DNA from 2 places in the Vreelandella arctica genome. Region 2 is predicted to be linked to the other one. Evidence: predicted binding sites of a transcription regulator. Region 2 holds the regulator's gene; the other holds the start of a gene.
What was found. Region 2 encodes LexA, which represses DNA repair genes until DNA is damaged. Its sites were predicted from a motif close to TACTGTNTANNTANACAGTA; they were not measured.
Positions count from the first base shown of each region.

Region 1 (4,421 bases), on a different contig from region 2:
AAATCGATTGAGCTAAAAAGGCCGCCGGCACGTGAACATAAATGATCCGGAAGCTGTTGCCCTGTTGATAATCCGCAGGCGCAAACGCCAGCCCCCACAGCGAGCCAGTGACCAATAACAGCACCGCTGCGGCCCAAAACCAGGGCTGTAATTTGGCGCTAATGCCATAGAACCACTTGGGTGATCCCAGTTTGTGTATAAAGGCCCACATAGCGTGTCCTGTCCTTAACCGTTAATACTGATACGCAGCGATGCGGCAATCGCCCACGGCGCTAACATAAGTGAAGCGGCCAGCAGCGCGCCTAAGATAGCCAAGTGCGCAGAGACACCGTCGCCCAAAATAGCCGCCTGGACGGCACCTGCGCCAAAAATGAGTACCGGAATATACAGCGGCAGCACTAGCAGCGAGAGCAGTACGCCGCCCCGCGCCAAGCCGACGGTTAACGCCGCCCCAATGGCACCAATCAGGCTCAAGCTCGCCGTGCCCAGCGCCAGCGATAGCGCCAACACCGCGTAACTACCCGCAGGCAGTGCGAGCATAATGCCCAGCAGTGGCGCCATCAGTGCCAACGGCAGCCCGGTCAGCAGCCAATGCACGGCCACTTTCGCCACGCTTAATGCAGCCAGCGGCTGCGGAGCGAGTAACAGCTGTTCAAGGCTGCCGTCGTCGTAGTCACTGCGAAACAGGCTATCTAGTGACAGCAGCGCGGCTAACAGTGCCGCCACCCATAGCAACCCCGGCGCAATCGTCGCCAACAGCTCAGGGTCGGGTGAAATAGCGATCGGAAACAGGGTGATCACCAGAGCAAAAAACACCAGCGGATTGAGCACTTCACCGCGACGTCTCAGCAGCAGCGTCAAATCACGCACCAACGTGGCCTTCACCGCGATCATCAGCCCGCCCTGATGCTCAAGCAGTGGCACTGAAGGGGCATCCATGACGGAGTCTGATCCGTTTAGAGAGCTATCTGAAGAGCTGTGCAAGCCTGTTTTCTGCAACCCTGTTTCCTGCAATCCGGTCTCCTCTACCCCAGCGCTATGCGTCTTAACAGCGATGACGCGGCTAACTCGTGGTGTGTCGTTACTAGCACGCAGCCGCCCGCTTGAGCATGCCTAATCAGTTGCCTTTCAAGGGCTGCAACACCGTGGCGATCAATGGCGGTGAAGGGCTCGTCTAGCACCCACAGCGCGCGGGGTGTCAGCGTCAATCGCGCCAGCGCCACACGGCGCTGCTGGCCTGCCGAGAGTTGAGCGGCGGGCACGTCTTCAAAGCCTGCCAGGCCAACCTGTTCAAGGGCATCCAGGCGCTGCTCCTCGCCCTCTTGTGCCCCGCTGCCCTGTCCTCCACTGCTCTCGCCACTCAGCGCCTGATACCACGCTAAATTTTCTAAGGGGGATAGCCCAGACTTGATGCCTGGGGCATGTCCTAAATAGAGCAAATTAGCGAGAAAATGTTCACGGACACTCTGCATTGCAGCGCCATTCCAGAACAGCTCGCCTTCATAGTCGCTCAGTTGCCCGGAGAGAATTTTAAGCAGGCTAGTTTTACCACTGCCATTAGGCCCTTCAATTCGCACGATTTCACCGCTGCGAATATCGAGATCCAGCCCCTTAAACAGTGAGCGATCATCACGTTCGCAGGACAGCTGTCGGGCTTGTAGACACAGGCTCAAGAGTCTCTCCAGGCACATTGATTTCGCGTCGAACTCTACACGGAAAGCCCGTTTCTCGCCACTCACTCTATGCGGCGCTGGGTCGCAGCATGACCTCAATCAATATGGCGTAAGACCAATTACTGCTAGCACTGTATGCAAAAACAGGTCTATACTGAAAACCACTGTATGAAAGAACATGCAATGGAGATTTCTCAATGACCATATCGATGGCAGCACCTACCGTTAAGCCTAACCACTTACACTCGGTCCCGCGTACCTATGCGCCGACGCCTAGCATTACTCGTCGCAATACCTATGCGCTTAAAGTGCGTGGTAACGCAATGCGTGATTGCAACTTGTTCGATGGCGATGTCATTATTATTCGGCGTTATCAGCATGATGCCCAAACAGAAACCGCCGTTGCCGAAATCAACCAGCAAAAAATCGTCTTGAAGCAGCTCTCGATCAGCCGCTTTGGCGTAGAGCTATGGCCTGAGGATACGTTGCAGCCAGCGCTATTTTTGCATAACCGTGATATTCAGGTGCTCGGCATGGTGATGGGTGTTGAATCTCATCCAAAAACTGGCCTGCAAAATAAGGCTACTATCACGGAGCATTAATGCGTTACCGGGTGCCGGAACTCCCCCTTTCGTCTTGGCAGACCACTGACATCGAAGTCGAAAAAAGTCACTTTATTACCTGGACCTGCCACGCCTCAGACATTGATGCATTCACCCGCATGCTGGCGGCGGCTAAAGCCGAGCATCCCAATGCGAGCCATCACTGCACGGCCTATATTGCTGGCCCACCCGGCGAGCAAAATTTGATTGGCTTCTCTGATGATGGCGAACCTGGCGGCACCGCGGGTCGCCCAATGTATCAAGTTCTGCAGGGCAGCCAATTAGGTCAAATTGGTTGCGTGGTGATCCGCTATTTTGGCGGGACGAAGTTAGGTACCGGCGGCTTGGCCCGCGCTTACGCTCAGGCGGTTAGTCATGCTTTGGAGACGCTACCTACCCGGGAAGTGGTCGAGCGCGATCTTTATACCTTGCGGCTCGGCTTTGCCAATGAAGCGATTGCCCGCGCCTGGTGCGAAGAGCAGGCTATCCCCATTGAGCAAGCGGATTACGATGGCGACGGTGTTCGCTTGACCATTGGTTGGCCACGGGACAACCCACTTGACCTTTCCCCGCTAGAAAACCGCTTGAAGAGCGCTATTGAGGTTCTCTCTGCACCAATGGCATGACGCAGCAGAGCGAAAAGGCCCCCTATGTCATTGCGAGGAGCTTGCGACGCGGCAATCTCATCCTATCTTGAGCACTAACCCCAGATTGCTTCACTTCGTTCGCAATGACACCCACCGGTCATTGCGAGGAGCCTACGACGAAGCAATCTCAAGCCTACACTGAAAACCAATCCACAATTGCTTCACTGTGTTCGCAATGAACACCCCCTATGTCATTGCGAGGAGCTTGCGACGCGGCAATCTCGTCCTGCGGTGGCACACAAACCGAGATCGCCGCGCTTCGCTCGCGATGACAGAGGACTAGTTAACCAAGGTATTTAATCATCACCCCGGCCGCAACCGCCGACCCAATAACACCTGCCACATTGGGTCCCATGGCGTGCATCAACAGGAAGTTATGCGGGTTCGACTCCAGCCCCACCTTGTTGGCCACCCGGGCAGCCATCGGCACCGCAGAAACACCGGCAGCACCAATCAGCGGGTTGATGGGCATTTTACTGACCATGTTCATCAGCTTGGCCATTAACACCCCCGCGGCCGTGCCGATCCCGAAGGCGACAATCCCCAGCCCGAGAATGCCTAACGTTTCAAACGTCAGGAAGCTATCGGCCATTAACTTGGAGCCGACGGACAGCCCCAGAATAATGGTCACAATATTGATCAGGGAATTCTGCGCAGTATCCGATAAACGCTCGACCACACCGCACTCGCGCATCAAGTTACCGAAGCAGAACATACCGAGTAGCGGGGCGGCATCGGGCAGAAACAGTGCGACCAGAATCAACAGCATCAGTGGGAAGACCACTTTTTCCAGCTTGGAGACCGGGCGCAGCTGGGTCATCTTGATTTGCCGCTCTTTATCGGTCGTCAGCAGACGCATGATCGGCGGCTGAATCAGCGGCACCAACGCCATGTAGGCGTAAGCGGCCACGGCAATCGCCCCCAGTAATTCAGGCGCCAGTACGCTGGAGACGTAGATGGAGGTCGGGCCATCCGCACCGCCGATAATACCAATCGCGGCCGCCTGATTGAGAGAGAAGTCCATGACGCCCATCGAGGTCAGCGCCACGGCGCCAAACAGCGTAGCAAAAATACCAAACTGAGCGGCGGCACCTAAAAACAGCGTGCGCGGGTTCGCCAGCAGCGGGCCAAAGTCAGTCATTGCCCCAACGCCCATAAAGATAATCAGCGGGGCGATACCCGAGCCGATTGCGACTTTATAGAAGTTATAAAGCATGCCGTCGCTGTAGCCAACACCCACGGCGATGTCTCGCGCAGCACGCAGCTGGTCGGGTGCGACGCCATCATGGGCGATCATCTTCAGCGACTCCCGCCATGCGTCTAAGTTCGCCAGTGGGTCAAGGGACGCACCCAGCGCTGCTGCCATTTGCTGTAGCACCGCCGGCTTGGCCACCTCAATCGCCTGGTCGAGCGCAGAAATGGCTAGCCCGGCTTCAGGGATATTGGCCAGAATGCCGCCAAAACCAATCGGCACCAGTAGCAACGGCTCAAACTTCTTA
Region 1 covers NZ_JBANSN010000010.1:4,049-8,469, reverse strand. Annotated here, with positions in the region: gene V8L70_RS10965 (heme ABC transporter permease) at 1-211, opposite strand, end outside; gene ccmB (heme exporter protein CcmB) at 226-939, opposite strand; gene ccmA (cytochrome c biogenesis heme-transporting ATPase CcmA) at 1,026-1,673, opposite strand; gene V8L70_RS10950 (LexA family protein) at 1,871-2,275, shown strand; gene V8L70_RS10945 (IMPACT family protein) at 2,275-2,901, shown strand; gene V8L70_RS10940 (sodium ion-translocating decarboxylase subunit beta) at 3,206-4,421, opposite strand, start outside.
Region 1: the regulator LexA is predicted to act here: its motif matches at 1,803-1,822, upstream of V8L70_RS10950 (LexA family protein).

Region 2 (4,421 bases):
AAGATGCAGCCTTTGAAGCCCAACGATTCACGCAGCATACCCAACCAATGAGGGGAAAACCCGGCAGGACGCGTATCGAAAGCACTGTAAATCACATGCGCAGGCATTACACCGTCTAACGGCGCGGCCAAATGGGCAAAGGGCACCAGGTCACGTTGTTTAATCACTTCTAGCGGGCGGTCATCCACCGGCAGCGCAACGTGAGAGTCTGCCGCAACTCCGCCGTGACCGGGGAAGTGCTTCCCGACAGCGGCCATACCAGCCTCATGGAGCCCTTGAATAAAGGCGCTGCCGAGCTGCGCCACATGCTGGGGATCGCGGCTAAAACTTCGGTCTCCAATAACACTTGAGATGCCGCTTTCGACATCCAGTACCGGAGCAAAGCTAAGATCCAAACCGCAGGCGGCCATTTCCATGCCCAATAGCCAGCCAGCATCTTTTGCGAGCGCAAGACCATCATCGGGGTTGGCGCTATAACACTCACCAATGCGAGCCATGGCAGGAAGACGCGTCATCCCTTCTTTAATACGCTGAACGCGGCCACCCTCTTGATCAACGGCAAGCAATAAGTCCGCACGCACACGTCGAATATCGCTGCAGAGCTGGCGTACTTGGTAGCCGTTCTGGACATTGCGGGCAAACAGAATAACGCCCCCTACCACCGGTTCTAGCAGCAAGCGCTTTTCTGCGGCCGTTAATTTCGGGCCTTCAAGGTCGAGCATGACCGGGCCTAACGGTTGAGTCATCGTGATAGGTCCATTAAAAAAGAGGCGGTGATTCTAGACGATCGTCTAGCGGTGTCAAAACAGATTAGTCAAACGACTGACGACCGCCGTGCAACCAAACGGGGGTACCTGGTAACGCTAACGAAAAGATATAGAGCAAATCACTATTGCGTAAACGAATACAGCCGTGGGATGCAGCAACGCCCATGGGCTGATCAGGGGGCGTACCATGAAGATAAATATAGCGACGCTGTGAATCGACCTGACCACCACGGTTCACGCCTTTTTCTAGTCCGCATAGCCACAGGATGCGGGTCAAAATCCAATCCCGCTTCGGATATGCTTCAGCTAGCGCAGGAGAAAATGCCTCCCCCGTCCAGCGACGACCCCGAAATACCGCATTATCAGGCATCCCGTTGCCGATCGCGGCTCTTATATAGTGCCAACCATGGGGTGTTTTGCCACTGCCGTTGTGCTCACCAACGCCCGCGAGGCCAGACGATATCTCACACTCATGCAGCACCTTCGGCCCTCGCCAACAGCGTAGCTGCTGCTGTGTGGTATCGATTTCCAACCAGATGTCCTCTACAGGGGGAAGCTCAGCGAGCTTGGGCGTTCGCATATTTTCCTTCTTCAAGTGCTGGGGGCAACGGTGCATTCATGGCAGCCACCACTACTGGGCGCAACCGCCTAACCAAATCCCGCACGGTGACCTGCTCTTGATAATCCTTTTCAGCGATATCGCGCAGTGCATCAAGGCCTGAAAGCGTAAAAATCACCGTACCAAGCATAAAGTGTAGCCGCCAAAAGCGTTCCGCGTCAGGCAAGTCGGGCGTGGCTTGACGCACTAACTCGGTGAAACGGGTAAACACATCACCATACTCTTGCTGAATATGACGCCTAAGATGCCCCTGCGCTTGGCTATAGGCAAGGCCCAGCAAGCGCATAAACACCTTTAAACTGTTGCGCTCAGCAGGCACTGCCAGCACGGTGGTCGCCATGGTTTCGAGTAGCGTTTCCAACGGAATAACGCGCCCTGCATGCTGGGCTTCAAGTTCATCAAGCGCAGTATGAAAACGCTGGGTGAACGGGTCCAGATAGCGTGAAAACACGGCCTGAATTAAGGCTTTTTTGGAACCAAAATGGTAATTCACCGCCGCTAAATTGACGCGCGCTTTGCTAGTGATGTTGCGCAGCGATGTTTCAGCAAAACCTCGCTCAGCAAACAGCACTTCAGCGGTGTCGAGTATTCGAGTTACCGTATCAGATTGAGCCATGCCGCTCTCCGGGGAAACGAGTGTTTAAAACATAGCAAAATACTATGCCATATCGCTGGTGGGCTCAACGCTTGATTTTCTGATGAAATATGGCTGTCTATATGAGTAGAAGCTTAGTTTAAAACGATTAGGAAAAATTCGGGGGCCTTTCTAGAGAGGGGGTTGACAAGACATGTACTGGACAGAGGAACATACTGTATACTTAACCACTTATCGATTAAGTCGACTTTTAATTTGTTACTGTCTATTCACTATTTTTGGAGTCTGGTATGTCGCGTCCGCTAACCGCTCGCCAACAGCACGTATTTGATTTTATTGTTAAGACCATGGGCGAATTTGGCTACCCTCCGACCCGTGCTGAAATTGCGAAAGCACTGGGGTTCCGCTCACCTAACGCCGCGGAAGAGCACCTGCGCGCGCTCGAGCGTAAAGGCGCTATTCGCATTATTCGCAATACTTCACGCGGTATTCGCCTACCCAATCAAGAGCCCCAGGAGTTAGTAGACAGCACCGCAAGTGCGTTGCCAGCTGCCAATATTGAAGCCTCGCCTGCTGGGCTGCCTGTGATTGGCGAAGTAGCCGCCGGGAGCCCTATCCTAGCGGCTGAGCATATTGACCGTTACTGCCCTCTGCCAGCCGAGTACTTCACTCCTAAAGCCGATTATCTGCTGCGTGTGCGGGGCCTTTCGATGAAGGATATTGGTATTTTAGAAGGTGATTTATTGGCAGTTCACCGTACCGAGCGGGTGCGCGATGGCCAGATTGTCGTTGCGCGCCTGGATGATGAAGTAACCGTTAAGCGCTTCAAACGCCAGGGCCACCAAGTAACGCTATTTGCGGAAAATGCAGACTTTGCGCCCATTGAAATCGACCTGCGTTCACAGTCACTCGATATCGAAGGTGTCGGCGTTGGCGTTATTCGTGGCGGTAATGGCCAGGCACTGGGCTAACCACCGTCGCTACTGCATGTCGATATAGCGGTGGTCATTAAAGGTGGCCACCCAATTAGGATGATAGACCAGCAGAATACTCAGCAGCATCCCGGTAATAAACGCCTCTGAAGGCATTAGTAGAGGTAAGAAGCGAGCATACTCCTGGGCAAGATAGATAGCGTTAGGGTCTGTACCTGCCACGATGATCAGCAGCACGGCAGCCAGCCCTGCCCCTAATGTTGCCAACGCCGCCCCAAAAAATCCGCAGGCAAATAGAAACACCATCAGGTTATCCGGCAGGCGGCGATCTACCAGCCGCCACACTGTGCCAATAATGGCAGCCGGAACAATGCCCGTTACCAGTACATTCGCCCCCAGTAGCGTCCACTCATTGCGGCCGATAATTACCATTGCCACATTAATGAGTATATTGCTGATCAGCGCTAATGGCGCTTTAAACACGAGTGTCATCAATACCGTAAAGACGAGATGCAGCGTTAGCCAGTCGACCGCCTGAGCGCGTAGCTGCCACATCAGCGCCACTGCCAGCGTTGCGCCTAACCAACGGTGCTGAAGAGCAGTGTCTTCCAGTAGCACTTGCCAGGGCCGCCGCCAAAGAGCCCACACCACTACGCCTAACGAGAGTAGCGAGGTGAATATCAGCGCCCAGGGCGCCAGTACACTTTGTGCGAACGACATAGCGGCTTCTCACATTATCGAGCGTTAGCTAAACACCACGGTCTTGTTGCCATGCACTAAAACCCGATCCTCAAGATGCCAGCGTAAACCGCGTGCGAGAACGGCTTTTTCAACATCACGCCCAAAGCGGACTAGATCGGTTGGGGTATGGCAGTGGCTAACGCGATGAATATCCTGTTCGATAATCGGGCCCGCGTCGAGTTCCTCGGTAACATAGTGGCAGGTGGCGCCAATCAGCTTCACTCCGCGCTGATATGCCTGGTGGTAGGGCTTAGCCCCAGCGAAAGAGGGTAAAAAACTGTGATGAATATTAATCACCCGCCCTGCATAGCGTGCGCACAGGTCAGGCGGCAGAATTTGCATATAACGCGCCAGCACGACGCAATCAGCACGTGCACTATCGATTTCTGCTTGCACCTTGGCAAATGACACTTGCTTGTTATCGGGGTCGACTGGCACATAGTGATAAGGAATGCCGTACCATTCGGTCAATGAACGCATATCGTCATGGTTGGAAATGACGCCAACAATATCGCAATCCAACTCACCCGCCTGCCAGCGATAAAGCAAATCTACCAAGCAGTGTGACTCTCTAGAGACCATCAATACCACCCGGCGGCGCTGCTGTGTATCCACCAATGACCACTGCATATCGAATTCGATTGCCACCGGCTCGAACGCTGCACGTAGCGCTTCTACCGACATCCCCACTGAATCCGCCAAGATTTCGTAACGCATAAAAAAACAGCCCGTTTCTAAATCAGAGTGCTGGCTGGCTTCAGTGATAG
Region 2 covers NZ_JBANSN010000032.1:5,117-9,537, reverse strand. Annotated here, with positions in the region: gene nagZ (beta-N-acetylhexosaminidase) at 1-746, opposite strand, end outside; gene V8L70_RS19250 (L,D-transpeptidase) at 811-1,347, opposite strand; gene V8L70_RS19245 (TetR/AcrR family transcriptional regulator) at 1,325-2,002, opposite strand; gene lexA (transcriptional repressor LexA) at 2,272-2,952, shown strand; gene V8L70_RS19235 (energy-coupling factor ABC transporter permease) at 2,962-3,633, opposite strand; gene purU (formyltetrahydrofolate deformylase) at 3,658-4,421, opposite strand, start outside.